DNA from 2 places in the Paenibacillus sp. FSL W7-1287 genome. Region 2 is predicted to be linked to the other one. Evidence: a T-box and tRNA genes for the amino acid it is inferred to sense, from the RefSeq annotation. Region 2 holds a T-box; the other holds one or more tRNA genes.
The links. A T-box is a leader RNA that pairs with one kind of tRNA and senses whether it is charged. The one in region 2 lies ahead of metG (methionine--tRNA ligase), so its partner is inferred to be a tRNA-Met.

Region 1: it encodes a tRNA-Met, which carries the amino acid that the T-box ahead of metG (methionine--tRNA ligase) is inferred to sense. The anticodon was not compared.

What each region holds. Positions count from the first base shown of each region.
Region 1 covers NZ_JBBORD010000001.1:2,787,084-2,802,337, forward strand. Annotated here, with positions in the region: gene NSQ99_RS12715 (S-layer homology domain-containing protein) at 1-714, opposite strand, end outside; tRNA gene NSQ99_RS12720 (tRNA-Val) at 919-993, shown strand; gene NSQ99_RS12725 (hypothetical protein) at 1,262-1,600, shown strand; gene NSQ99_RS12730 (AAA family ATPase) at 1,958-2,515, opposite strand; tRNA gene NSQ99_RS12735 (tRNA-Leu) at 2,663-2,751, opposite strand; tRNA gene NSQ99_RS12740 (tRNA-Leu) at 2,791-2,879, opposite strand; tRNA gene NSQ99_RS12745 (tRNA-Ile) at 2,888-2,964, opposite strand; tRNA gene NSQ99_RS12750 (tRNA-Met) at 3,006-3,081, opposite strand; gene NSQ99_RS12755 (hypothetical protein) at 3,215-3,406, opposite strand; gene NSQ99_RS12760 (hypothetical protein) at 3,468-3,725, opposite strand; gene NSQ99_RS12765 (DUF4830 domain-containing protein) at 4,251-4,670, shown strand; gene ltrA (group II intron reverse transcriptase/maturase) at 4,868-6,160, opposite strand; gene NSQ99_RS12775 (ABC transporter ATP-binding protein) at 6,772-7,776, opposite strand; gene NSQ99_RS12780 (ABC transporter permease) at 7,780-10,650, opposite strand; gene NSQ99_RS12785 (efflux RND transporter periplasmic adaptor subunit) at 10,654-11,727, opposite strand; gene NSQ99_RS12790 (ABC transporter ATP-binding protein) at 11,690-12,403, opposite strand; gene pyrE (orotate phosphoribosyltransferase) at 12,633-13,283, opposite strand; gene pyrF (orotidine-5'-phosphate decarboxylase) at 13,276-14,007, opposite strand; gene carB (carbamoyl-phosphate synthase large subunit) at 14,109-15,254, opposite strand, start outside.
Region 2 covers NZ_JBBORD010000001.1:1,932,074-1,947,327, forward strand. Annotated here, with positions in the region: gene glgD (glucose-1-phosphate adenylyltransferase subunit GlgD) at 1-729, shown strand, start outside; gene glgA (glycogen synthase GlgA) at 832-2,259, shown strand; gene NSQ99_RS08625 (glycoside hydrolase family 15 protein) at 2,279-4,243, shown strand; gene NSQ99_RS08630 (spore germination protein GerPE) at 4,270-4,692, opposite strand; gene NSQ99_RS08635 (spore gernimation protein GerPD) at 4,741-4,947, opposite strand; gene gerPC (spore germination protein GerPC) at 4,957-5,784, opposite strand; gene NSQ99_RS08645 (spore germination protein GerPB) at 5,806-6,012, opposite strand; gene NSQ99_RS08650 (spore germination protein) at 6,012-6,233, opposite strand; gene NSQ99_RS08655 (Hsp20/alpha crystallin family protein) at 6,368-6,778, shown strand; gene NSQ99_RS08660 (hypothetical protein) at 6,845-7,048, shown strand; gene NSQ99_RS08665 (hypothetical protein) at 7,063-7,287, shown strand; gene NSQ99_RS08670 (Fur family transcriptional regulator) at 7,358-7,786, shown strand; gene yidD (membrane protein insertion efficiency factor YidD) at 7,788-8,054, shown strand; T-box leader at 8,107-8,350, shown strand; gene metG (methionine--tRNA ligase) at 8,390-10,351, shown strand; gene NSQ99_RS08685 (metal ABC transporter substrate-binding protein) at 10,503-11,564, shown strand; gene NSQ99_RS08690 (metal ABC transporter ATP-binding protein) at 11,635-12,420, shown strand; gene NSQ99_RS08695 (metal ABC transporter permease) at 12,437-13,234, shown strand; gene NSQ99_RS08700 (cytochrome c biogenesis CcdA family protein) at 13,259-13,972, shown strand; gene mntR (transcriptional regulator MntR) at 14,477-14,899, shown strand; gene NSQ99_RS08710 (hypothetical protein) at 14,983-15,254, opposite strand, start outside.

The DNA.
Region 1 (15,254 bases), 860 kb from region 2:
CGTAACTTTTTCTGTTTTGAAAGTAACATCCGTAAGTGCAGATGGCTTGTTCTCATCGTCTTTATTACCGAATGTTTCATCAACGAAGGTTAACGCTTTATCTAGCCAAATCGCAGCTTCTTCACGAGTGATCGGCTTAGTAGGATTGAAGTTACCATTTTTGCTTAATTCAGCGAATTTAAGCAATAATAGCTTTTGGATTTCATCCTTGTATTCATCCTTAGCTTTATCAATATCTTTATAGTCGATGTGCATCATAATTAATGCGTAGTCACCTTTACGGTCGACTTGATTAATTAATAGTGCAGCGAATTCTTCGCGAGTTATGGAAGCATTCGGATTAACATTTTTGTCTAGTTCAATTCCGTTATAGAACCCATGTAAAAATGCCTCTGAGTACCATTTTCCATCCTTCACTTTTTTGTAAATATCACTTACTTTAGGCTCTTTTACAAATTTAATATGAGATAAATCAAGCTCGAACGCCTCATCAAGCATGACAACTGCTTGTGCATAGCTTAGCTTAGCTTGAGGATGATATGAACCCTTACCCTTTCCTTTGGAATCACCCTTAATTACACCGCGCTCCTTCAAATGAGTAATGTGCTTCTCTCCTTTCAGCCCTTTAATGTCGCCGAAAGCAGAAGCAACAGGAGTTAATGCCAGTACCATTAGCAATGATAATACAATAGCTGTTATTCGTTTTCCTTTCACATCAATTCCTCCTCGTAGTTATAATAGCTTCACTCGAATAAACGGTCATAACCGCTAATATGTTGCGCACTAGTGCATAAATTAAGTCTAATGCACTATCCTATCAATCTGTAGCCTAACCAGCCTATGTACAATTACTCACAAATAATATGTTGCTAAATGTTGTATGCTATGTTAATATATCTATTGTCGCTATAAATATACAGGACGGTAACTCAGCGGGAGAGTGCTACCTTGACAGGGTAGAAGTCGCGGGTTCGATCCCCGCCCGTCCTACCAGTACATAAACGTTCGAACCCCTTGATAATCAAGGGGTTTTTCTTGTTTTCTTAACTTATTTAAATCTCACTAAACACACTCTAGTAAATTATTGTTGGGGACGAACTGGGGACGAGAATGCACCAAGGTGTAAAAACAAAAAATGGGCGACCTTTATTATACCAATTAAAGAGTTCCCGCCAATAAAGGTGAGAGCTATATTCACTGATTAACTTTCAAATATTTGACAATAATATAAGTATTAAATTAAGGGGGGGTGTTAGATAAAATGAATAAGAATAATCCAAATCCGATGAACGAATGCGAGCAAATGGTTCAGATGTTGATTCAGCAAACGACTCACTCCTACCACGTTTATGAACAATTAAAACAACAAGAACAAAAAAGTGCTCAGCAATTTCAAAATTTAATTTCAAAAGAGCGTCAAGCTATACAAACTATACATACTGCTCTTCAATCTCACCAACAAGCTATTTCTGAAATGGAGCGAATAGTAGAAATGTATAAGCAAATTACACCCTCAGACAACAGTTCATCTTCAGACATTTACAGCTCATCTTCAGACAATCATTTCTCCAGTCAAAGTGGGCAACAGTTAACAAACTAAAATTTTATTGATTTTACCAACAAAAAAGCCCCTCCACCACTAATGCATAGGGGCTGTGCTGTAACTATTTAGTAAGTTTAGCTATGTATGTTTAGTTGAACACCGTTAAGTTTGGTTAGATACTGAGGGAGGACTTAAATCCTCCTTCTGTAATTTCTATAACATTTGCAAAATCTTAACTAATAGAAAATATAGTACATTGTCTGCGGTGCAAGCTATACTAGCAAGCGATTATTAGGATTGATTGGAATAACCAATATTTTATAGAAGCATTAGAGGTCATGCGCAGTTTTGTTTCAACACCTACATATACATATCAATGGAGAGTAGAATTTTACTCTCCTCTTTTTGTTCATTCTATAAATTGAAATTCGTCTTGATCATATTAGCTACTTCGCAGGCAGCTAGACGCGTATTGTTAATTCTTATGTAGTTCTCTCTTGTTATCTCGCCATCAAGGGAGTTCAAGCGATGCTGCTCTGCTGTCCTAATTAATTCCTGCTCCGAACGTGTGACATCTCGTTTGGTTGGTTTGTGCTCTAATCTATGAGGCGTTTTATTCCTTTCTATTCTCTCCTCTAGATCAGCTTCTAGCTCTACAAAATAAACCTCTCCGCCGTTGTTTTCGAATATTTTACAAACCTTATCGACATAGTCCCAGTCACTTTGTAGATCAAAGCCCCAAACATAGGTGAAAATCATTCCATACATATCGCTAGCAGCTGCTGCTTCAAAAACATCTTCACGGAATTTATTCACTAATCTCCACATTTCGTGGTTAAAGCCAAAATAGGGAGCTAATAACTCAATCGTCATATGATTGTGGAACAGATTTAGATCTGTAATCCTCTCAAGCTCATGTCCCACAGTCATTTTCCCTACTGCTTGCGGTCCAAATATCATCACAAACTTCACCAGCATCGCCACCTCGTAAGATAATTCCTTATAATACCAGAATATACTTTTCAAAGATACGATAATTTCTTTAAAATAAAAAATCCACTAAGCTAGGCTTAATGGATGGACATGACTCTATTCTATTAAATATACATTTTCAATAAATGGTGCCGAGGACCGGAATCGAACCGGTACGGTAGTCACCTACCGCAGGATTTTAAGTCCTGTGCGTCTGCCAGTTCCGCCACCCCGGCGTATAAGTATATTTGAATATGTAGAGTTATGTAAAGCAATGGTGCCGAGGACCGGAATCGAACCGGTACGGTAGTCACCTACCGCAGGATTTTAAGTCCTGTGCGTCTGCCAGTTCCGCCACCCCGGCAAAATAAATGGTGGGCCCTGAGGGACTCGAACCCCCGACAAATCGGTTATGAGCCGACTGCTCTAACCAACTGAGCTAAGGGCCCTCGATCATATAATGAATGCTATCATTACCGACTAGAGAATTTGGTTGCGGGGACAGGACTTGAACCTGTGACCTTCGGGTTATGAGCCCGACGAGCTGCCAACTGCTCCACCCCGCGTCATTGAAAATTTGTCCACTCGCAATGGCGACATGAATTAATATACTATAAACAAACATCTCACGTCAAGCATTTTTTACAACATTTTCTTCAGATTTTCTCATTCATTATTTTTCGAGCCCTTAGCATCGTTTTATTGGCGGTGTGCAGGCATATATCTTACACCGTATTTTCCTCGATTTGATTTGTAGATTTCAATTTCTTTGGGGCATTCCATACCATACATCCAATAATCATGCTCCATACGCTGAACAACACAGCTTGCTTGAAATTTCGATTCATACAATCGAATCCAGTACACCCACATATTCCTTTTCACCTCCATTGATAAGGATAGCGTGCCCAATTTATGCAGCTTCATTCAGCGCTACGTGAACATTGAGGCTTCAATTGCTGTTGTCCTCTGATTTTAGCGCTCCGTAAACAATGAGGCTCCATTTGCTGTTGTCCACTGATTTCAGCGCTCCGTAAACAATGAGGCTCCATTTGCTGTTGTCCACTGATTTCAGCGCTCCGTAAACAATGAGGCTCCATTTGCTGTTGTCCACTGATTTCAGCGCTCCGTAAACAATAAGGCTCCAATTGCTGTTGTCCACTGATTTCAGCGCTCCGTAAACAATAAGGCTCCATTTGCTGTTGTCCACTGATTTCAGCGCTCCGTAAACAATGAGGCTCCAATTGCTGTTGTCCACTGATTTCTTGAAGAATATTATATGTAGAAATCAGTGGACAAAGGCAAACGCTTCGCTTTTACGCTCTCATTGTTTACTCCGCTGGAGAGTTTGTTGGGGCTTGTGCTTCGTAGTTCTCTTCACCTTACTCCGCTGGAGCGTCTTTGTAGGTTGTATCTGCGTAGTCCTCTTCACCCTGACTCCGCTGGAGCGTCTTTGTAGGTTGTATCTGCTTAGTCCTCTTCACCTTATAATTCACTAGGGCTTAGTTTCTTCGATAACAGTCTCATCGTCCGTTGGAGTGCTTATCATAGACTCTAGCTTCCTTTCTCACACCTAACTAATGTTAGATAGGTATTTATGTTCAGAAGTCGTCGACGTGCCTTATACGGTCTGAGAACGTCAGGCTGACCTGTGCCTTTTCAATATAGTGTGCAACTATGTAAACTTTGCTAGCGTTATTATTAACAACTGGATAATTAAGGGAGGGTGAGTTTTGTGAGTACAAAAATACTCATTATATTGCTTTGTTGTAGTGTTACTCTATTAACTGGCTGTAATAAAGAAACCCCTGATGAATTATTAGATGTCCATATTCAATATTTAGAATCCTATGGATGGCACATTCAAGAGAAGCTTAGTGAGAATAGTGAAGTCATGAATTATTATCCTGAACGTATTGAATCGTTGCGTATTTCTTCAGGTTTAGATTTAGAGCCTTATAGAGGACAAGAACTTTATATTACGGGTTATGTGCTGGAGGAAAGACAGGCTTCTGGAGAGAAAGTGTATGCCTCCATTTATGAATTAGACGGTGAGATCATTGGAGGCAGTGGCGCCTTAGAAAGCTGGACACCAGGGAGATTCGCTCTTACTGATAAAGAAAGATTGATGAAAGAAGGGATTATTACACCATGAATTTCTTAGTGAAACGTTATGCCAACCGCGATATCTATTCCAAATGTGATTGTGTCTGCAAATAGCAATCAATAATTATTGGGCTACAATGTTCTAGAGTAAAAGGCTGAATTTTATTTCAGTCTCTCCTCATCAAACCGTACGTGAAGTTTTCCCTCATACGGCTTTCCGATGTTCTTCTTTCATGCGCATGCAGATTACAATAGTGTTTTTAATCCAACTTGCTTGGCTATAAACTTTACTTCATGAAATGAGCTCATCCATCTTCTTCGCTGTCTCTTCTTGGCGTACCATCTTGTGAATCGTTGTAAAATATACCAATCTAGCTTAGCTAGTTTTAACTGACTGTAGGAAGTGTAATAATAATTACGCCATCCTTGAATCTTTGGGTTTAACCATTTCACATGGTCTGCGAAGGAGATGACACGCATACGTGGGGGCGCTAATCTTTCTTTGACCACTTCCCGTATCCGTTCTTCTGCTTTCGTTGTCAGCCATTGTTGAGTAGTATAGTATATTTTACCCGTTGACGTTTCTGCCTTCGTTTTTCGATGGTGCATACCGAGAAAATCAAAACCTTCTTCCCCTGTCCATAGACCGATGATTCGAGTTTTTGTAGGGTGCAGCGTTAGTTCTAATCGTTCCATAATGGCTCTAATCAACTTAAACGCATGGTCGGCATCTTTCTTGGTTTTGCACACGACGACAAAATCATCTGCGTACCTCGTAAGTTCACCTAATGCTTTACCATGTCGTTCCCATATCACATCGAAATAATTCAGATAGATATTCGCCAATAGCGGGCTAATGACTCCACCTTGAGGTGTGCCTAAATCTGAACGTCGGACTTGTCCTTCCTCCATTACACCAGCTTGCAACCATTTGCGAATGAGTTTCAGAACTCGTCTGTCATTGATTCGCATTTCCACCAACTTCATCAGTTTCTCTTGATTAATGTTGTCAAAGTAGCCTTGGATGTCGACGTCGATCACCCAGTTACCTTTACGGTTGCATGCCTTTCGTATACGATCTAGCGCTTGCTTAGCACTGCGCTTCGGTCGAAAACCATAAGAGGATTCTTGAAAGTCAGTTTCAAATATGGGCTCAATCATGAGTTTTGTTGCCATTTGTATGACTCGATCTCGCACGGTTGGAATACCTAGCGGACGTTGCTTCCCATCCTTCTTCGGAATGTATTGCCGTCTTACAGGCTCGGGATGGTAATTCCCTTGTTCTAGTTGCTTTTGACAGTCATGTAGAAACGCCTCGACGCCTATCTTTTCGATATTCGCCAATGTTTCACCATCGACTCCAGCTGCTCCTTTGTTTGCCCGTACTCGGTTCCAAGCTTCCCCCAATGTATTCCATGCATAGATTTTGTCATACAAAGCGTGGAATTTACGCTTTTTGTTCTCCTTGGCTGCATGACCTAGCTTTTCTTGGAGTTGTTGAACTTTTTCCTTTGGTGTTGTTAGCCTTTTGGCATTCACTCACTCGTACCTCCTTAAATAGCTTGAACAAAGCAGGGCTCCTTTCCTCCCACAGGTTATGTTGTCCTGAGATTCTTAGGTACTATGAGCCCCTCGGACTCCCTTCCTGCAGATGACTCATTTCGCTTTTTGGGCTTATAGAGTATCTCTTTACAGTTTTTTTTTTTTTTTTTTTCTGTGCAGGGGAGGGTCTCCCCAGTTCACTGCATTATCTTTCATACCATGCAGCTCCCCATACGCCGGAGGATTCTTCACTGTTGTTCCAAGTTCTTGTGCAGCTTCCTTGGCCTTCGTCTAATTTAGCGAGACTCGGCTTCCCCTTTTCCCTTTTGCAAGGCCTTTTTAACGACGCGGCAGGATTCACTTTATGTTACAGCCTGGTATGTTGCTCGCCCTATCTCTGACAGGTACTTTCGTCGATACGCTTCTACGTACAGATTTCGCCATACGCAGGTACCCTAGCTACAAAGGTGGCTTGGCCCCTCCTTCGGTTGGACTTTCACCAACTAGATAATGCGTGCCTCTGGGCACGCCCACACAAAAAAGCAGGATGGAAAAAAATGCGTACATTTTTTCCATCCTGCTATGCATTTAGATATTATGATGATTAGTTAGCGCTTATGAGCTACCTCAGCGACGCTCACATCGCTTTCTGCTGTCTCAGCCTTACTATCATTTGCATCACTTGCTTCATCCTTAGGAGCTTCTTCCTCAGCCTGAGATTCAGCCTTTGCCGGCTGCTCTGGAGATGTGATCGTGAGCTTCTCGCCGTCAAACTCCATTAGCACCTTGTCCTTAATGTTCATTGCCTTCAGATACTCTTTAGGCACCTGTAGTCTTCCGACTCGGTCAACGACAACGTATGCGACATGCGCAGCATTGTCGCCACGATGAGATGAGAAGGAAACGAATCCATCCTTAGCTGCTCCAAGTTCTGGATTATGCTTTACGAATTCCGTACTCGTCAATCCATCCCGGATCGCCACGACACGATCAACCTGACTTGCTAGCTCCATATCATGCGTAACGATAACAATCGTAACGCCGATCTCTTTGTTAAGCTTACGGAATATGTTCATGATCATATCTGAGGTAGCCGTATCTACTGATCCCGTCGGCTCATCGGCAAGCAGAAGCTGTGGACGGTTAGATAAAGAGATGGCGATCGCTACACGCTGCTGCTCACCACCTGATAGCTGATGAAGCTTGTTGTTCATACGATGACCTAGTCCGACCCACTCGAGCAGCTGCTTCGCGTATTCGCGATCCAGCTTACCTGAGAGCATCATCGGCATTTCCACGTTCTCAAGTGCGGTTAGATAGGGTAGCAGGTTTCGTGCATTGTTTTGCCAGATGAACCCTACTGTGTCGCGTTTATACTCGACAAGCTGCTCTTCGGTCATTTTAAGCAGATCCCACTTCCCTACTCTTACCTGTCCCGCAGAGGGGCGGTCAAGACCGCCCAGCGTATTCAGAAGCGTTGACTTTCCGCTTCCGCTATTACCGATGATCGCCATAAGCTCGCCTTGCGAGACAGACAGATTCAAGCCCTGCAACGCGACAACCTCTAGATCATCTGTTTTGTATATTTTGACTAGCCCTTCACAATGTATCATCCGTTAGCGCTCCTCTCCCATCTTCACTGCCTGATGTACCTTCAGCTTACGAATATGCAAGAACAAGAAGGTAGCACCTATTAGCATCATTACCGTTACGACCATAATTAATTGGTTCGTATCGCTTGCTTGGAAGATAACTCGGAATGGCGGTACCGTCTTCGTTGCAGAATCTGCTGTCTGTAGGAACGGCAGGAAGATATAACTGACTAGCTTACCGATCCCAAAGCCTAAGCCTATCGCAAGTCCAGCTGTAAAGAGCTGCTCAAGAAGCAGCATGCTCGTAAGCTGTGCCTTAGAAAGACCCATCGCTCGCAGCACACCGAACTGTACGACACGACCAGACAAGTTGAAGAACCAATATAGCAGATAGCCTGCAAGCGTAATTGCAACAGTAACTAGGAAGCCTAAGCTTAGAATACCAAATACCCCGCCACGTGTAGGAAGCTTGGATTGGATAATAAGTTCATTTCGTACATCCTTCACGCTTGCTACTTCCATATTTGCTGCAATTAACGATTCATAGATCGGAGCAACTGGAGCATCAGGCTCCATCTTTAACCATACCTCATAAGGAATTAAAGGAAGCTGATCATAGATATAGTCCAAGTTGGCAATAAGGAAAGGTTCTTCATCAGGGTATAAGCTAGGCCAATAAGGCACGATACCCACCACCGAAAATTCAACTGAACCATCTGTAAAGTTAACTGTTACATAGTCGCCGACCTTCATCTGATATTTATCAGCAATATTTTGCGGGATAATGGCACCATGCTCGTATTCACCTAAATACGATAAGTAATATGCAGGATGAACGGGATACAATTCATCCCCGAACCAAGCGACCTCAGAAAAGTCTTTATTGTCAATCCCCATAATATTGCCTTTTCCTACTGTCTTACCCGAAACAACAATATTGCTTTGTGTTTGCAGCACTCGTGCTGCAGCAGTTACACCTGGACTGGAACGGAATAGCTCAAATGGCGGCTCACTATACAGTATTTTTGCAGGTGGCTGATTACCGTTGCCACCGCCACCACCACCGTTGCCGCCACCACCGTTGCCACCACCGCCGCCACCAGGCTGCTGTGTTGGTGTAGGCGTACGTTCTGGAACACCGTCCCATACCGTTTGAATAACGACATCCGTACCGTATTGGTAGAGCGTACGCTCGGTGGAGTTAAGATCAATCGTTCTGGCAGCTGAAGCGTTATATACACCTAGCCCGATCGTTAGAATAAGCAATGTCATTAATGGATAGTAGCCTTTAGAAGAACGAGAAAGCTGTGTAAGTGTTAAATACAACGATACTGGCAAGTATTTTTTACCCAGCCATTTGAACAGCGCTAATATCCAAGGGAATACTCGTAAGCAGACGAGACCAACTGCAAAGATTGCAATAGCTGGAATAAAGAATAAGAATGGCTGAACCTGCATCTCTTCTGCACCAAGTCCTGTATTTAGCGACAGTAATTGACGTTCATTAAATAAATACCATCCATACGCGGATAATAAAACAAGCAGCACATCAAGATACCATTTTTGCCAGAAAGGCTTTTTATCTGAACGAGCCAAATCTTGTTTATAGCTTACGATAGAAGCTCTTGCATATTGTATGGCAGGAACAATCGTAGCCAGCATCGCAATAAAGACTGCTACAAGACCAGCGATTACAGTCTCCACAGAAAAACCAATCGTTATCGATTTACGGTTTACAAGATGGAGAAATCCGTCTGCTGAACCGATCGCTTTGGACATAAAGTATCCGAGTAACGGACCAACGATCAGCGCAACGAAGCCTAGCATCAAGCTTTCAATAATATACATCGAGACAATTTGCCTAGTACCGGCCCCCCGACTGCGCAGCACCGCGATATCGCTTCGCTGCTTATCAAGTGCCTGCTTCGCATTCATTGTAATAAAGTAGAACACCATGGCTAGCATAGGTGCAGCTAATGTGAACAATAGCGATTGCAGCTGCGTGCTTTGCTTACGGAATTGATCTAGCGTTTCAGCAAACGACTTATCGACACGCGTATCCTTTAATCGTTGGTACAGCTCAATGTCAAGTCTACTTAATGTAGAAGCAAGCGGGTTAATTTGACTGCTTTGAATTTGTGTAAGATCAAAATTATAATACCAAGCAGCGTTTTGAAGAACGATCTTTTGCTTTTCTAATATATGCTCCTTCATAACCTTCTCGGAGATAAACAACGTTGTAAAATTGCTTTCTAATCCGAGCATCCAGTACGAATCAGTCATGTCAGTCGGTGTAATAGCCCCTACTACTTTTACGAGCAGAGATTGAGAGCTGTTTCCAATCCGGTACTGATAGAGATCTCCTACATGTACATCGTTACGGAACATCCCTTCCTCAAGCATGACTGCCTCAATTACTCCACTGCCATCTACTGTGTCCTTAAACCATTGACCTTGCACAAGCTCATTATGCTCCTGCAGTCCACTCATGCTTTGAATCGCAAGCGTACGTGTACGACTTGCATCGATTAGAGAGGTATCTGTCGGAAGCACATTACTGCTGCGAATTCCGTATTGCTGAGCAAAGGTATGATGGTCAAAACCAATGATCTCTGGCAGGTCAACTTGTATATATTGCTCTACCGCCTTAAGTCCTTCTAAGTTCGTAGGTGTTGATGCGACCCCTTGATATTTCATAAGTAAAGAGCCAGCAGGCGAGTCTACACTGTCATTCTCAAGCTGCTTAGCAATTACACGCTTTAAAGCACCATCCGCATACATCGGTATACTCGTGGCAAATGCGACAGCAACGATAAGTCCAGCTAATGTACTAATCGTGAGCCAGCGAGTATTCCACATTTTACGGAATATAAAGCGAAAGAAAGGAAGTCTCATCGATTATCGACCTACTACTTTCTGACCAGCCTTCAGTCCCTGTAATATTTCGACATCTGTAGCGGTTTGCTGTCCAACCTCTACATCCACCTCACGTTTGTTGCCATTTTCATCAACGACCTGTACATACGTACGATTGCCGATGCTGCGAAGTGCAGAAGGTGGAATAACGATTGCATTTTCCGTACGTTTGGTCACCACTTTAATCGAAGCAGGAATTCCTCGTGTAGCACCTTCAGGCAAGCTGTCCACATCGATAATCATAAAGTCTTCTATTCTTTCAATGTCAGCATTGCCTCCACCTGGGCCTCCGTTACCGCCACCTGAAGATTCAGTTGTTTTTACTGGAAGCTGCTTAACCTTACCTTTAATTGAACCGCCATTAGAAATGGTGACTGTAGCCTCCATTCCAACTGCGATTTTTTCTTGCTCCGTTTTATTAAGCTTTGATGCAGGAACGAGCAGATTTGTATTAGCAACAATCGCGATCGGATCATACGCCTTTACAAGATCTCCCTTCTTCACAGACAAGGAAACGATCGTACCAGAAAATGGAGCTGTAATGGTTGCTTTCGCAATATCAGCTTCCATGTCCGCAAGCTTTTGACGTTTTTCTTCAAACGCTATACGCTGCTGCTCAAAGTCTGACTGATCCATCTCATCACGTGTTCGAAGCAGCTCCTTCATCGCAAGCTCATCACGTTGAAATGACAGCTTTTCCATACGCAGTGTTTTTTCCAGCTCAGTCATATCAAGCACGGCAATCGTATCACCTGCTTGTACTTGATCTCCCGTCTTCACATATACGTCCATCACATTATGATCGCCAGTTGTAAAATATACGGTCTCTTCTTCAAGCGAGATGACCTTACCCATCACGGACACAGTAGATTCTAATGTTTTAGATTGTACAGTATATTCAGGTTTTTGCGATATTTGAGGAGGCTTAATTTCTGGAAGCACCTCTTCTTCTTTTTCACTTGGAAGTAAACTGCAGCCACTTAAAAAAACTGCTGCGACTATTAGTACGATACTAGCTTTACGATATAAATTTTCCATCCACCATCTCATAAACATGGTCTGCAACCTCCAAAATTGTAGGATCATGAGTCGTCATACATATTGATATTTGTTCTGTTCTAATAATGTTTTGAAATAATGCCATCACTTGTGCTGACATTGCTGTATCAAGTTCTGCTGTTGGCTCATCCGCAAGCAAAAGAATCGGTCGATGAGCGATGGCTTTGGCAATAGCGACACGCTGCTGCTCACCGCCTGATAGCTCGAACGGCCGATGATGCATTCTCTTTTCTAGGCCTACTAGCGTTAAACATTCTTCTATTCGCTCTTTCCATTCCTTTTTCGGCTTATTCGCCATACGCAAGGAGAGCTCAACATTCTCATACGCAGACAGCAAAGGCATAAGCGCAAATGCTTGAAAGATGAAGCCCATCTCATCTCGCCTAATTGCTGTACGTTGTTTGTCGCTTAATGTACTGAAAGGCTTGCCATTAAAGTAAATCATCCCTTTGCTTGGCGTATCCAGCCCACCCAAGCTGTTCAATAATGTAGTTTTTCCTGATCCAGAGCGACCCTTAAGCATAACGAGCTGCTGTCGCTGAACGACCATATTAATACCTTTCAGTACATGAAGCTCTTTACTGCCGACCTGAAAGCTGCGCTCCATATCCTTTACTTGTAGTAAAGGAGCGTTGCTTGCGGCATCATTATGTACTTCTTGTTCCTTCTTCATTAGATTTCACGACACTCCCCACACGTAATCTATTGTACAGACGTTAACCAAGCCAAAAAGGTTACAGCTTCTGCAATATTTCTGTAAAATTTTACGTATCTTTCATATACCGATGAATATTACATAGAGGCAAACAGCAAAGGCTACTTCATTCGATGCCTACGAATAGAAATAGCCTTTGCTGTATTATTCAGATGTGCTTAACGAAGCTGCTCATTTCCTATATATACTATGCATTTCCAAATGCTTTTGGATTTTCACGCCATGCTTGCAGCGCCGCAACATCTGACTCTGCTATTTTCCCGGAAGCAACGGCCTGCTCAATTAATGCAGTGTAATTAGATAATGTATGAAGTGGAATTCCAGCTTCCGAAAAAGCATCAATTGCTGATTGGAATTGATAAGTAAATATCGCAAGCACCGCAAGCGGCTCCGCTCCTGCTTCCCGTACAGCCAGTGCTGCCTTTATCGAGCTGCCGCCAGTTGAGATAAGATCCTCGATCACGACGACCTTTTGTCCAGGATGGATACGGCCCTCGATTTGATTTTGCTTGCCATGACCTTTCGCTTTATCACGAATGTACGCCATTGGCAGATTTAGCTTTTGAGCCACCCATGCAGCGTGAGGTATGCCGGCTGTTGATGTACCTGCAATAACCTCTGCATCAGGATAAAGCTGCTGGATGAGCGTGACAAAGCCTTCAGCGACTTTATTACGGATGTCAGGATATGTCATCGTTAACCGATTGTCGCAATATATCGGTGATTTAATGCCAGATGTCCATGTAAATGGATCATTCGGTTTCAATGCTACCGCTTCAATGTCTAGCAATGATGTGGCAATGTCTTTTGCTAATTGCTCTAAAACTGTGTTACTCATGTGCAACCAACTCCTCAATAATAGATTCTAATGCTTGGCGTGGATCACTGGCAGCAGTGATCGGTCGACCAATTACCATATAATCCGTGCCTTGTTGAAGTGCCTCACTTGGAGTCATAATGCGTGACTGATCATTGAGCGCAGCTCCTGTTGGACGAATCCCTGGTGTAATCGTCTGAAATTGCTGACCGCACACTTGTTTAATCGATAATACCTCTGAAGGAGAAGCAACGACCCCATCAAGACCTGCCTGCTTCGTCAATTGAGCATAACGAAGCACTGCTGCTTCAACTGTACCCGCGATACCGATCTGTTCATTCATCACTTGCTGAGATGTGCTTGTTAGCTGTGTTACCGCGATGACGACAGGACGTTGCTTCGAACCACAGACCGATTGCACCCCTTCCATCGCAGCTTCCATCATCGCTTGCCCACCTGCTGCATGTACATTGAACATATCTACTCCAAGGGATGCAATGCTAGCCGCTCCACCCTTTACGGTGTTAGGAATGTCATGCATTTTTAGATCTAGAAATACGTTAAAGCCGCGCTTTTTCAAGCCTTCCACGAAGGATGGTCCCGCTGCATAAAACAGCTGCATTCCTACTTTAATATAACAAGGAATGCCGCTAATTTGCTCCAGCAGCTGCTCAGCCTCGGAAGCCTGTGGGTAATCAAGCGCCACCATTACTTTTGCCGCTGCTTCAGCATTTGTTAATGCCATTGTTATTCCTCCTCGGTTTCGTTACAAGCCTTTCGTATAAAAAGCGCTATATAGTCCTCGATGCTACCTCACAAGTGAAGTAGCATCGAGCTTGTTACCTATTATTTTTGATGAGACACAGGCATTGAGCGTGAAGAGAAATTGATCGTTTGCATCATAGATAGCAGTGCGCGCACTGTATCTAGAGAAGTCATGACAACGACACCATTTTCTACTGCTTCACGACGAATGCGGAAGCCATCACGTTCAGGCGTTTTACCCTTTGTAAGTGTATTGATCACAAATTGTGCGCGACCTTCACGAATATGATCTAGAATATTCGGTGTGCCCTCGCTTAGCTTGTTCACACGTTCTACATAAAGACCAGCTGCTTCAAGTGCATCCGCTGTTCCACCTGTAGCCATTAGTTTATAGCCACAGTTAGAGAATCCGCGCATTAGCTCAACTGCTTCAGCCTTGTCCTTATCGCTCACCGTTACTAGAATTGTACCGGCATTAGGAATTTTCATTCCTGCACCGATCAACCCTTTGTACAATGCTTTCGCATATTGCTCATCTCGTCCCATTACCTCACCTGTAGATTTCATCTCAGGCGTCAATGTTGGGTCAACACGACGAAGCTTAGCGAAGGAGAATACAGGTACTTTTACCGATACATGATCGTCTTCCTTCCATAAGCCATCCACGTAACCAAGATCAGCTAGCTTCTCGTTCAAGATCGCGCGAGTCGCTACATTAGCCATCGGAATATTCGTTACCTTGCTCAGGAATGGCACGGTACGTGATGAACGAGGGTTAACCTCGATCACATATACTTTTTCGTCATGGATTACGAATTGAATGTTTACTAGTCCAATAACCTTCAATGCTTTGGAAACCTTAATCGTAATATCGACAATTTGCTGCTTAATATCATCAGACAGAGATTGTGGAGGATACACGGCGATTGAGTCACCAGAGTGAACACCTGCACGCTCTACATGCTCCATAATACCTGGGATTAGTACAGTCTCGCCGTCGCAAATCGCGTCAACTTCCGCTTCCTTCCCGAGCATATAGCGGTCAATCAATACTGGATGCTCCGGATTAATTTTTACTGCGACCTTCATGTAGCTAAGCAGATCAGCATCAGAGTAGACGATTTCCATTGCACGTCCGCCTAGTACATAGGATGGACGAACGAGTACTGGATAACCAAGACGTTGCGCAGTTTCTACTGCTTCATCTACAGAGGTTACCGTGCTTCC
Region 2 (15,254 bases):
TGCAATATAGATTATCGCAGAGTGCTTGAGCAGCATATTGCTAAACAGGCAGATATTAGCGTCGTCTGCTCTCATAGTACGGAGCCAGTGCTTGGAAAAGCAAGAAAGGTTCGAATGGATGAAAATGGGCTGATCACGGAAATTCAAGATTCCTACGGCAGAATGGTTAGTGATCATTACAATATGGAAATGTACCTCATGAAGAAGGAGCTTCTAATGGACCTGGTTGAGACATCGCTAGCGAAGGGGCAGGATCATTTGGTTCGCCATGCAATTTTCTCTAGACTGAACGAGCTTAACGTTTATGGCTATGTACATGATGGCTTTCTCGCTATTGTCAATACGATAAATAGCTACTATGGCAATAGTATGAAGCTGCTTGAGCCTGAAGTTTGGCGTAGTTTATTTACTGAGCCTGCGCCTATTTATACGAAAGTAAAGGATGGGCCGCCAGCACGATATACGAATAATGCTGATGTGTCACGATCGATTATTGCAAATGGTTGCCTCATCGAAGGGAAGGTGCATAACAGCATCCTATTCAGAGGAGTACATGTTCACCCAGGGGCTGTTGTGGAGGATAGCATCATTATGCAGAACGGAATCATACTACCGAACAGTACAGTAAAATGCAGCATTTTCGATAAGGACGTTGTCCTTGAGGAGAATCGTGAAGTGAAGGGCGTAAGCTCAGGCCCATACTTGGCAGGGAAAAGAAAGGTCATCTAGCGCATGATATGAAAGTCATCAATTGACTCGAAACGTATTCCTAGCAATAACTGCCGTGTACTGCGTAGCGGCTATAGAGATAAGAATAGGAGGGCAGTGTGGATGAATGTACTGTTTGCAACATCCGAGGCTGTACCCATTGCCAAAACAGGCGGACTTGCTGATGTGGCAGGAGCTCTTCCGAAGGCACTTAAGGAGCTGTCGGTCAATGTATCTGTCGTCATGCCCAAATACGGACTAATTAAGGATGAAGTATTGCAGCATTTTACTCAAATCGCCAATTTTGAGGTCGGATTTGGCTGGCGCAATCAGTATGTCGGCCTGTGGAAGGGTGAGCTTGACGGCATCACCTATTATTTGATCGACAATGAGTATTATTTCAAACGCGGTGGCTTGTATGGCTATGGGGATGATGCGGAAAGATTCGTATTTTTTAGTGTTGCTGTATTAGCAGCTGCATTCTATTATGAGCAAACCTTTCAGCTTGTTCATTGCAACGATTGGCAGACCGGACTTATACCATTTTTATTAAAGCAGCGTTTTGCGGATCATGAATACTGGGCGAAGGCAAAGAGTGTGTTTACAATTCACAATTTGATGTATCAAGGGATTTACGGAATCGAACAATTGAAGGAGCTGCTAGGAGCTGGTGACGAATGGTTTACTGCAGCAGGACTGGAGTTCTACGGTGATGCTAGCTGCTTGAAAGCAGGAGTGCAGTTCGCAGATAAGCTAACAACGGTAAGTCCGACGTATGCATTAGAGATTCAAACCGCATATTATGGCGAGCGTATGGATTCCTTGCTCAGTTATCGTAGAGAAGATCTAATCGGTATTGTTAACGGCATTGATACCTCTATTTTTAATCCAATGAATGATCCTCATATTAAGCTACCGTATCGTCATTCCTTGCAACGCAAGCGTAAAAATAAGCTCGATCTGCAGGAGGAGATGTCTTTGCCACTAGATGAGACGATTCCATTGATTGGCTTAGTATCTCGATTAGTCGAGCAGAAAGGGCTTGATCTGGTCATTGCTACGCTCGATGAACTGCTTCAGGACAATGTGCAAATGATGGTGCTTGGAGCGGGCGATGAAAAGTATGAGCGCTACTTCTATGAGGCCTCACTTCGCCATCCAACGAAGTTTCGGTTTTGGCTTGGATACAGTGATCGAGTCGCAAGTCGTATCTATGCAGGAGCTGATATGTTTGCGATGCCATCGAGATTTGAGCCATGCGGGCTTAGTCAGTTAATCTCTCTGCAATATCGAACTGTCCCTATTGTACGTGAAACAGGAGGACTGAAGGATACCGTCTTACCCTACAATGAATTCACAGCAGAGGGTAGCGGGTTTACATTTGCCCATTACAATGCACACGAGTATTTATTTACTGTTCAACGTGCTGTCCGCATCTATCAAGATGCTAAGGTATGGCAGCGCATTGTAGACAATGGCTCCCGTGTTGATTACAGCTGGAGCAGCTCCGCGAAGCAATATAAGACATTGTACGAACAGCTTATATCATAAGAATTGGGGGAAAGTCGGTATGGCTCGACATTTGGTCATTGGCAACGGTAAAATGCTCATAAATATGGATCAGCATGGCTTTATTCGCGATATTTATTATCCATATGTAGGTCAATTAAATCATGTCGGGGGACATTATTGCAGAGTCGGTATTTGGGTGCAGGGAGAGTTTAGCTGGCTCGATCACTCGGAATGGAAGTTTGAGCTGGATTATGTAGAGGATTCTCTTGTTACAAATATTCGAGCTAGGCATGATCGACTGGGGATCGAGCTTCAGATCAACGATGGTATTCATCAGAGGGAATGCATATATCTAAAGCAGATCACGATACGCAACCACCGAGATAAAGCACGCGAAGTCAGGCTGTTCTTTCATCAGGATTTGATGATTGAAGGAACAGAGGTTGGTGATACCGCACTGTATTACCCTGATAATCAGACCATCGTTCATTATAAAAGATCGAACTACTTTATGTTTAACGGCTTAACGGATGAGGGAGGAATCGTGCAGTACTCCACAGGGGTGAAACGATTCAATACGGCGGAAGGCACATGGAGAGACGCAGAGGATGGCGTGCTGATGGGTAACGGCATTGCACAAGGCTCAGTAGACAGTACACTGTGTCTAAAAACTACGGTAGACGGCGAGAATGAAAAAACAGTATTTTACTGGATGTCGATTGCACAAAACCTTGATAAGGTAAAGGAGCTCGATCATTATGTAAGGGAGCATCACCCAGAACGTTTGCTTAGCCGTGTCGTAGTATATTGGCGCCACTGGCTGGAGCGTGCTGAATCCGATCTGGGCGACCTGCCTCCACAGGTTGCGAAGCTGTTTAAGCTCAGCCTACTGATCGTTCGAACACAGACGGATGAGCATGGCGCGATAACTGCAGCGAATGATACTGATATTCTGCAGTACAATCGTGATCATTACAGCTATATGTGGCCACGAGATGGCGCACTTGTTGCTGATGCGATGTCACTAGCAGGGTATCAAAGCATGATTGCCCCGTTCTTCACCTTCTGTGCCAATGCCATTACTAGTGAAGGTTATTTGAACCACAAGTATAATCCTGACGGCACCGTTGGCTCCAGCTGGCATCCATTCATCGTTCAAGGGAGTGAAAGACTGCCTATTCAAGAGGATGAAACCGCACTTGTGTTATTTGCTTTATGGCAGGATTACACTAGACATCAAATTATTGAGCTTCCTCAAGGCTTATATTCGAAGCTTATTCGTCACGCGGCTAATTTCCTAAGCAGCTTTATAGAGCCTGAGCTGAATCTCCCTAAGCCAAGCTATGATCTATGGGAAGAGCGTTACGGCATATGGACATACACTGTTGCAAGTGTGTATGGCGGATTAATGGCAGCAGCTAATTTCACGGATTTGTTCGGTGATTACGAGCGAAGCGATCATTATCGCCGCACTGCAGAGAGAATGAAGCAAGGAATGCTGGAGCATTTATGGAATGAGGAAGCAGGAAGATTTGCTCGAGGCTTGATTTATAAGGATGGCAAGTGGGTAAAGGATATGACGCTGGAAAGCAGTATGTTTGGAGTGCTGGATTTTGGAGTATTGGCCGTTGATGATGAGCGTGTGCAAAAAACGATGAAGTCAATAAAGCAAGGCTTAAGAGTGAAAACAGAAATTGGCGGAATTGCACGCTACAAAAACGATTATTACTTCCAGCAAACGAGTGATATTGATCGTATTCCAGGCAATCCTTGGATTATTTGTACGCTTTGGGTTGCGAATTTTGAGATTCAAACAGCTGCTAGTCTAGCGGATTTGGAAAGTCCGAAGCGCACACTCGAATGGGTGACTAAGCATGCGCTGCCGAGTGGTATTCTACCTGAACAGCTGAACCCCTTCGATGGGAGTCCGTTATCTGTTGCACCACTTACATGGTCGCATGCGACACTTGTTCAATCTGTCTGCAAGTACGCTGCTAAATATAAAGAACTGAAGCGGTTATAAGTAATAAGGGATGCGAACCATACAAGCTATTGGTTCGCATCCCTTTTATTAGGTAATACGTATTGGATTATTGCCTTTTGCCGGTTTTCAGCAACTAGTCTTCGGCCATTGCCAAGCTGAATATTGCCTGCTTGAGAGTTTGATATCACCTTTATCGTGTCAACCTCAATTGTATGAAGTTGATTGGGAAGCGGGGCGAGCTGTGCCATATAAGCGTGCTCTGTTTTTCCCTGTGGCAGCAGTGATTCCAGTTCAACTACAGGCCTAGTAAATAGAGAATAGTGCTCAAATAGAGGCTCATCGGCTCCATAGACCGAACGATTACGCTCAATGGACATCGATTGATTGTATAAATAGCTATGATCACGATCTCCTACCTGAATGATAGAGCTGGTTGAATTACTTAAAACATTTAATAGCTTTACGTTAACAATCGTATCCTTACTCATAGCTCCTCCATTAAGGCGTCAGTGCATGAAAATGAATGTGTGCTGACTCTATTTGATGTTTCTCTTATGTCCATTCTTCACACTCCTGTTTAATGAAGGGAAAGGTCCAATCTGAATGCCAGACTGCGGTGTCTCAAGTGTTGAATAAAGCATCACTTGATCGTTGTCCCCAATTTGTAAATTAGAGCTTGCGGACAAGTCGAGCACATCGATCGCCCCGACCTTTAGCTGTTGCTGATGAATATGAATATTCATAATAATGATCTACTCCTTATTTTCCTGACTTAATCGATACAAATATTGATCGATCGCACTTTCAATGTCAGCGAGGGTGAGCTTAATTAATTGCTGCTGGAGCTCTTCAATCTCTATACTCTCGTTTTTGCTTTGCTGCACATCAAAATAATAATGAACACGAGCTGGCAGCTGTCTATCCAGGTCTTCGATAATAAGCTTTTTATGTTCTTCATTGATTTCGAGCTGAAGCAGGGAGCTCTGTCTGTCAATGTAAGAGTCGAAGCGCTGTTGAAGCGACAAGCGTATATGCTCGATGCATGTATTAATGAGCTGCCCATCACTTGACGACGTATCATCATTCTCTACTGTAGACTGTCGTTTGTTTTTTGGCTCTGCTGAACCCGCAGCATATTGTTGATGCAGTCGGTTCTTTAATCTTGTATTGGGCTTGGCTACATCACGTGGTGAGCTCGGTGTTGATCTTTTGAATGATGGATTAGCTGAATCGTTGCCGTTGGTATTGTAGGGGAAAGGTGGTGCAGCATTGGCGTTCTGCTGCTGCATGACAAAGTCCTCGATCATCATCGGCAATTGCTCGGGATTGCTAGTGGATAATCCAATTTGCAATGAGCCTTCTAATGTATCCACCTTTAATTGGTCAAAATGATATTCGATTTTTTCTACATGATATATCGGTGAAGAATGCTCTTGCATGGCAAGCTGCTGTTTGATTCGTTGTAGCTCATGCTCCAGTCTTTCAATCGTCTGCTGCTGCTCTTGCATGCGTTGTTCTATGCGAATGGCCCATTGCTGCCAAGCATGAAGCGGATTAGAAGGAGGATCAGAGTTGTACATATCAATCAGAGCCCTTCTGTATTAATTTGGATTCGGCAAAGGTACAAGTGAGGGACTGAAAAAATCTTCAGGTTCAAATTCGTCGTATGTTGAACCGGGAATCGGCTGCCCCGTTACATAGGAGGCAGCATTTATCCCGCCAGATGTACCAATTTGAAGCATCGAGCTATTACTTACCGATTCAATTCGTATCGTTCCAACATAGATATGCTGCTGTACATTAAACATTATGAAGAAGCTCCTCCCAGGTTCGAATCAATTTCATTATCGAGCGTATTCGTTGCACTCATCCCCGAATTGGAGTTCGCTAGGCTTCCTGTTATAAATGAACCAGCTCCTGCAAATGTTTTTGACGCACTATTAGGTGTGACTCCAACCGCATCTCCGAATTGAACCACTCCTCCAGAACCGTTACTGACGATATTGACGAATCCTACAAAGGCTGGCATAGCCTCACCTGCTTTCCATATTTTATAGTAGTCTATGCATCAAATGCCTAGTGGTGACAATGTTTGAAGGTTAGGTGCCCACTCCAAGCGACATGCATATGCTATATAAACATTAATCAAAAGAAGGTGAGGAAATGAATAATTGGTCTGAATTGCAGAAATGGTTAACGACAACAAACTTTGAAAAAAGTATGGAGGCATTAAAGGATATACCAATCGTAGAGCAGTTTTTTAATAATATGAAGTCTGGCTCGAATGAAGAGCGATCCGCTCTAAAAAACTATCGATTTAAAGAAGGAAAAGAGTATCTTGATGTGCTATATGAGCTGCCTGCTCATACCAATATCGAGGATATAAGGCTTTATATTCGTGAGGATTATGTACGGATTGAAGGATTGCCAGATGAAACGATTGAGATGATTAAGCTGCCAAGGCTCGTAAAGGCAAGGAATTGTCGAGCCAAGCTAGTAAACGGTGAGCTGTATATTCGACTAATGAAAAGACCAAGGTCAAGAAAATTTTATGAGCATCACATTCAAAACTAGCTATTAAAGTCATGATCTAGTATAATGTCTAGTGATTGTCATACGTAATGTGAGGGAGTGTACACATTGTCAGTCGTAGATGTTAGTGCTGTATCAGCGGACTTTTTTATACTTGCTGTCGTTTTTATTTTGCTTATTTTTGGTTTGCTTAGCTTTGGGATATTAAAGATGTTTCAACAGCGCTTCCGTACAGGTTGGTTCAGCTTTGCGGGTGCGATCGTTAGCTCTATCGTATTTATCGTAATCATTAATGTATGGTATGTGCAATAGACGGAGGTGGCATTATGAACTTAACAGCCGCATGGTTTGTTATTAATATCTTTTTTGTCGCTTCGTTTATTGTTACGCTTTTTATGCATCGTGCTGTAATGATGTCTGCTACGTCACCCGGCGATTCTAGCCGTAACAAAAAGCTTAAAATAATTCGCAACAGCTTTATTGTAGCAACTGCAATATTATTCGTAGCGATGAGTGCGACTTTCATCAGCAATATGTATATTAATGGCTAAGCTCTCTTTCTAATTAGAGAGCTTTTTGTTAATGATAGAATATAACGTGAATTTTGATGGAGGAACCGTTATGCAGACGATAGAAGAAATTGTTTCTCTTATGTCATCGCAAGGCTTAAGAGTAACAGATCAACGGAAAACGTTAGCAAAATTATTTTTTGAGACGAAGGGCTATCTATCCCCCAAGGATGTTTATGATTATATGGGAAAAACGTATGCTGGTCTTAGCTTTGATACGGTATACCGCAATCTGAGGGTGATGGAGGAGCTAGGTGTTATTGAACAGGTGATGTTTGAGGATGGCGTTAAATTCAAAATCCATTGCCGTGAGCATGATCACCATCACCATATGATTTGCCTGGATTGTGGTGCAACGTATCCAATCAAGTTCTGCCCGATGGAGCAAACGGACGTCCCAGCAGATTTTAAAGTGATGCGTCATAAATTTGAAGTTTTCGGTCAATGTAAGGCATGTGCCTTGCAAGAAGGAGAGCAGTAAGGTGAGTAAACCTAACGCTTCCTCGCTTGCAGCAAAGCTGGCAAAGGCACCTATCTATGGCTATCGCCGGTTTATATCGCCGTTAAAGCCACCAACGTGCCGCTTTTATCCAACTTGCTCAGCTTATGGACTTGAGGCGATCGACAAGCATGGTGTGCTCGCAGGCTCGTGGCTGACGATTAAGCGAATCTGTAAATGCCATCCTTTTCATCCTGGTGGAATAGATTACGTACCAGAGCCTAAGACTAAGCAAGAACATAACAACTAGTTATGTGCCTGACTTGACTTTCATACACATATTTTCTATATTTAATTTATATCATGAGCCAATGAAGAGATGAGTACATTAGAGGAGCCGTATAGAGAGTACGGTGCTTGGTGGAAGCCGACGGGCAATGCTAATGGAAGATGGTCTTGGAGGCACTTTTTTCGAGCATAGGTTGTAAGGGAAAAGCGTAGGTCTGCGTTAAAGACAATACCTATCGGTGTAATGAGCAAGCGCTGCAGCTTTGCAGTGTCTTGGAAATTGGGTGGTACCACGTGAGTTAAACTCTCGTCCCATGTTGGACGGGAGTTTTTTGTATTTAAAAATAAGGAGGGGTTATGATGAGCCATAACAAAAGCTTTTACATTACGACACCAATTTACTATCCAAGTGATAAGCTGCATATTGGTCATGCTTACACAACAGTAGCAGGGGATGCGACTGCACGTTATAAGCGTCTGCGTGGCTATGATGTATGGTACTTAACAGGTACGGATGAGCATGGTCAAAAAATTGAACGCAAGGCACAAGAGAAAGGTCAAACGCCTAAGCAGTTTGTTGATGATATCGTTAAAGGGATTCAAGAGCTTTGGAAGAAGCTTGAAATCTCCAACGATGACTTCATTCGTACAACAGAGGATCGTCATAAAACGGTAGTTGCGAAAATTTTTCAGCAGCTGCTAGATCAAGACGATATCTATAAGGGAACTTACGAAGGCTGGTACTGTACACCTTGTGAATCCTTCTTCCTTGAGCGCCAGCTGCAGGATGGAAACTGTCCAGACTGTGGACGCCCAGTTGAGCTTGTTAAGGAGGAAAGCTACTTCTTCCGTATGAGCAAATATGCAGACCGCTTACTGAAGCATTATGAAGAGCATCCTGAATTTATTCAGCCAGAATCCCGTCGTAACGAGATGATTAACAACTTCATTAAGCCCGGCCTAGAGGACTTAGCTGTTTCACGTACAACGTTCGATTGGGGCATTAAAGTACCGAATGATCCGAAGCATGTCATCTATGTTTGGATTGATGCGTTAACAAATTACATTACAGCCATTGGCTATGGTGATGAAGAAAAACAGCAAATGTATGAGAAATATTGGGCAGCTGATGTGCATCTGGTTGGTAAGGAAATCGTACGCTTCCATACGATTTACTGGCCAATTATGCTGATGGCATTAGGACTTCCGCTTCCTAAAAAAGTATTCGCTCACGGCTGGCTTTTGACGAAGGAAGGGAAAATGTCGAAGTCCAAGGGCACCGTTGTTGATCCGGTTGTATTAATTGATCGCTACGGCTTGGATGCGCTTCGTTACTACTTGCTGCGTGAGGTGCCATTTGGTTCAGATGGTGCATTCACACCTGAGAATTTTGTTGAGCGTATTAATTTTGATCTTGCAAATGACCTTGGGAATCTTCTCAACCGTACCATTGCGATGATCGAGAAGTATTTTGATGGAGTTATTCCAACAACGATTACAGCTACGACTGCCTTTGATGCTGAGCTTGAGAAATTTGCAAAGCAAACCTTGTTACAGGTTGAGACTGCGATGGAGAACATGGAGTTTTCCGTTGCCTTGACGGCAATTTGGCAATTCGTTAGCCGTACCAATAAGTACATCGATGAAACACAGCCATGGACGCTTGCCAAGGATGAAGAGCAGCGCGACCAGCTTGCATCTGTAATGAATCATCTTGCAGAATCACTTCGTTCGATCAGCATTATGCTACAGCCGTTCCTTACTCATGCACCACGTCAAATTTGGGAGCAGCTTGGTATTGCAGAGGGTGTGTCAACCTCTTGGGATACAATCGGAAGCTATAGTACGATTCCAAGTGGCACGAAGGTTGTTAAGTCTGCACCGATCTTCCCACGCCTTGATGTTGAGGAAGAGGTTACTTTTATCGCAGAGTCCATGAGTGGTGGTCAAAAATCGTCAGCGCCAGAGCTAGAAGCTAAGCCAGATGATCTAAAAGATGAAATTGGCATTGAGGACTTTTCTAAGGTCGAGCTTCGTGTCGCTCAAGTGTTAGCAGCTGAGCCTGTGCCTAAAGCTGATAAGCTATTAAAGCTGCAGCTTGATCTTGGCTATGAGCATAGACAGGTTGTCTCAGGTATTGCTAAGTTTTATAAGCCTGAAGAGCTAGTTGGTAAAAAAGTGATTTGTGTTACCAATTTGAAGCCAGTTAAGCTTCGTGGCGAGCTGTCTCAAGGTATGATTTTAGCTGCATCGAAGGATGATCAGCTAACGCTTGCAACGGTTCCCGATAGCATGCCTAACGGTGCAATCGTAAAATAAGAAACAGTATGAAAAATGAGTATATTGCCAAAGCTGGCAGTATACTCATTTTTTTTAATCTTAATAGTTGACATTACGATTAAGAGAGAATATAATCAAAATCGTAATAGTAACGATTACTATTAGAGATGAAAATTAGGAGAAGAGAACCGTGAAAAAGAGAAACGTAAAAAACAAAGCTTTATCATTTCTCATCATTATGATCCTTGTTCTTATGACAGCATGTGGAAATAACGAGCCAGAAGCTGCACAGGATGCACAGGATAACAAGATTAGTGTCGTAACCAGCTTTTATCCCATCTATTATATGACATCTGCAATAGGCGGAGAACATGTAAAAGTTACAAATTTAATTGCAACGGGAATCGAACCACATGATTGGTCTCCTAAGAGCAAGGATTTGTTAACCGCATCGAAAGCCGATCTATTACTCTATCATGGTGTTGGACTAGAGACATGGATTGATAATTTTAAGCAAGGACTTGAGCAGGACAGCAATGTCATTGTAAAGGAAGTTAGTACAGGCATAGAATTGATTGACACGACTGCAGGTGAACATAGTCATGGAGATGAAGAAACTACATTGGATGAGCATGAAGAGCATGACCACGAAGATCACAACCATGATGCCGATGAGGAAGCAGCTGAAGAGCATGATCACGATCACGGTCATAGTCACAGCCATAGCCATGGATTAGATCCTCATACTTGGGTTTCACCCAAATCTGCTTTAATTCTAGCAGAAAACATAAAAAATAGTTTAGTGGAAGTAGACACGGAGCATGCAGAAGCATACGAGCAAAATTATGAAAAGCTAAAATCCGATATTATTGAGCTAGATACAAAATATGAGGAACAGCTAGCACAAGTAGAAAGACGCACGATCGTCGTTTCCCATCAGTCATTTGGTTATGTAGCAAGAGATTACAATTTGGAGCAAATCTCTATTATGGGCTTATCACCAAGTGCAGAGCCTCGTGCTCAGGATATTAAGCGCATTGCAGAGCTTGTGAAGGAGCAAGGTGTTAAGGTAATATTTTTCGAAGAGCTTGTTTCAGATAATTTAGCTAAAATGCTAGCTTCCGAGGCTAAGGTTGATACGAATGTCATTTATTCATTGGAAGGCTTAACGACGAAGCAGGAGCAAGCGGGTGAGAACTACCTCACTTTAATGGAACAAAACTTGCAAAATATAGTTGAAGCATTACAATAGATATATTGGAAAGTGGAATGGCTACGGAGCTTGCTTATAGAAGCTCCGTTTTGCTGTGAAGGAGGATGTTATGAATATAGGAACAGAGGCATGTCATCGGGACATTATAACCGTCGATTCGGTTTCTTTCTCCTATCAGCAGCGTGATGTATTTAAGGATGTTAGCTTTAGCGTTATGGAACGGGATTTTATTGGATTAATTGGAACCAATGGTGCTGGTAAAACGACGATGCTTCGAATCATCGTTGGACTACTCAAGCCGACGTCTGGCGAGGTTAGGTTGTTCGGTGAACCGATCTCACAGTTTAAGGCGTGGGATCGAATCGGCTACGTACCTCAAAGAAACAATCTTAATCCTTTGTTTCCAGCGACTGTGAAAGAGGTTGTCTTGTCGGGACTGTCAGGAAAGCGTAAATGGTTCGGGCGTCATTCTCGCGAGGACTACCAGAAGTGTGATGATGCACTTATGGCGATGGGAGTAGAGGATCTTGCTGAAAAACGAATTGGTCAGCTTTCTGGGGGACAGCAGCAGCGTGTATTTCTAGCTCGTGCACTTATTAATACTCCGTCGCTGCTTATACTAGATGAGCCGACCGTTGGAATTGACTATGAAACGCAGGAAAGCTTCTTTCATATGATTAAACATATGCACCAGCATCATAATATGACGTTTTTAATGGTCTCGCATGATATGGAAATGATAAAAGGCTACTTAGGTGAAAGCCCCGCTTCAACTGCAGGGAAGCTGAACTTCTATATAAGACATTCCCATGAAACACAAGATTGTATTGAAGACAATTTAGCACATAGTCTGAAGCATTTACGCTCTCAGATGGAAAGTCAGAAAGAAGGTTAAGCGCTTGGACATAATTATGAGTGGTTTTTTTCAGCGTGCATTAATTGGAGGAATGCTGATAGGTATTACTGCTCCGTTAATGGGCATTTTCCTAGTATTGCGAAGACTGTCCATGATCGGTGATACGTTAAGCCATGCGGCAATTGCTGGAGTCGCCTTAGGGTTTGTTATCGGTGATTTCCCAATATTATTCGGTCTTATCTTTGCATTGCTTGCATCCTTTGCGATTGAAAAATTACGTAAATCGTATAAATCATATGCCGAGCTTTCATTAGCTATTATTATGTCTGGAGGAATTGCGCTTGCATCTATATTCTTCACTCTAGGCAGAGATTTAAGCATGGATGCAAATAGCTTTTTATTCGGATTTATTTATACGTTAACACCAATTGATCTGTGGACGATGCTGGGCGTTACGGTGGCCGTTCTATTAATTGTAGGAAAGCATTTGCATGGTCTGTTTCTTATTACATTTGACGAAGAAGCTGCCTCAGTTAGTGGAATGCCTGTCAGCTATTACAATATACTTATTAGTGTACTAACTGCGTTAGTGATTAGCATTTCGATTAAAATTGTCGGCGGGTTACTCGTCTCCGCATTACTGACCATACCTGCTGCTTGTAGCCTGTTGCTTGCAAAAAGCTTTAAGCAAAGCATCGTCATTGTAGTACTCGTAGGAGAAATAGCCGTCATCTGTGGCTTATTAATTGCAGGAGTTTGGAATTTGGCAGCTGGGGGTACGATTGTGCTAGTCCTAATCGCATTTTTGCTGCTTATTTTACTCGGTCGAAATATTTTTTCACGTATTGCCTAATTATGTAGATATGAGGTGAACGAAGTGAATGAGATCACGCTATGGATTGCCTTGGCAGCTGGAGTTGCCTCGTTTATCTCTCCATGCTGCTTGCCGCTCTATCCGTCCTACCTGTCTTACATTACGGGGATATCGGTAGCTGAATTAACCAATACAGAAAAGAACAGAAAAAGCCGTTGGCTAATGGTTAGTCATACATTCTTTTTTATACTAGGCTTTAGTACGATCTATTACGCTTTAGGCTATGGTACAAATGCATTCAGTGAGTTTTTTAGCGAGTATCAGGATCTAATCCGAATGCTGTCAGCAATTTTAGTCGTTTTAATGGGACTTTTTCTTCTTGGAATTTTTCAACCACAGCTACTTTTAAAGGATACAAGATTTAACTTGATTCCTAAAAAGACAAGCTACCTTGGCTCGTATCTTTTTGGAATCGGGTTTTCTGCTGGATGGACACCATGTATGGGGCCAGCACTTGCGGCTATTATCAGTATGGCGGCAGTAGAGCCTGGCACTTGGTTCTCGTTAACGACGGCTTATTCGCTAGGCTTTGCTATTCCATTCTTCGTTATGGCATTCTTCTTGGGGCAAGCTCGTTGGCTGTTAAAGTATTCAGAACGCGTGATGAAAATCGGTGGAGCCGTTATGATTCTTATGGGGATTTTGTTGTTTACAGATCAGATGACGAGAATTACGGTTTGGCTAAATATGATTACACCGGAATGGCTGAAGTTCTAGGTTGTGGTGCTTTGCTCGAACGTAGCAATAAGCAAAGAAGCTTACATATGTAATTCGCTGGAGCATTTTGTTTTGTTTACACATACGCTGCGCATCGTTGCTTGGCTCCAAGCGGCTTTTGTTCTCGGATTTTTTTAAACTTATACCGAGTGGTAAAAATCCTCGAACAAGGCCGCCCGCTGGCGCTTTTCCGCCAAGCACCGCTGCTCCGCTTGATGTAGAGCTTGAGTGAGTGAGTACAGGGAAGCTGTGTGAGTCTTGCTTTGCTCAAGCAAAGCAGGATTGGTGGGGTAATTGTGGGTGTCTCAATGAAGCTGACCCTCAGCGGAGGAAGAAAGAGAATCTGGAAAACGAGAGTGTAAGAACTCTTTGTTCCGGAGCGTTTAACTGGTTACAGTATCCAGCTTTTTCCTACAAAAAGTTGCAGTTTTATACAGTATAAGTGTATGATAGATCAAGTGACACCAACACAACGGTGATGAAGCAATGATGGGGGGTTCTTCAATGCCCACTCCGAGCATGGAAGACTACTTGGAACGAATTTATAAGCTTATGGAAGAAAAAGGATATGCTCGTGTATCGGATATTGCAGAAGGTTTGTCCGTACATCCTTCTTCTGTGACCAAGATGATTCAGAAGCTAGACAAGGATAATTATTTAATCTATGAGAAGTATCGTGGATTGATTTTAACACCCAAAGGTAAGAAAATGGGCAAACGGTTGATGGAACGACATCAGCTGCTAGAGGCTTTTTTAACAACGATTGGTGTACAGGATGAAAATATATATCATGATGTTGAAGGCATCGAGCATCATTTAAGCTGGGACTCTATTACATGTATTGAATCTTTAGTAGAATATTTCCGAAGAGATGCTACGAGATTGGAAGAGCTGCAGCAAATTCGTAAGGAAATGGATACAGAATAATGGCATAGGTAGTCATAGACTTAATTGCAGCAAAAAGCCGAGCGATACAATCGCTCGGCTTTTTGCTGTGAAGGCTGATGCTTTTAGTGGTAACGTGGTGTGTCGCTATCGTCTCTTCCGCCCTCAATGACTTTAAAAGGTACCGTTTTTGAACGAGGGCGCTCCTTTTTTGCTTTGCTTTGTCTTACGGCGCTTTGATACGTACCGCGAGTTTTTGACTCTTTGCTAAGGAAAGCAGGAGGCCGTTTAAGGAAGTAAAAGATTAATCCGAATAGCACGATTGGAATAATGATAAACATTTTGTTATCCTGCCATGTTTGGATAATACCAATCAATATCAGTAAAGCTATCAGTG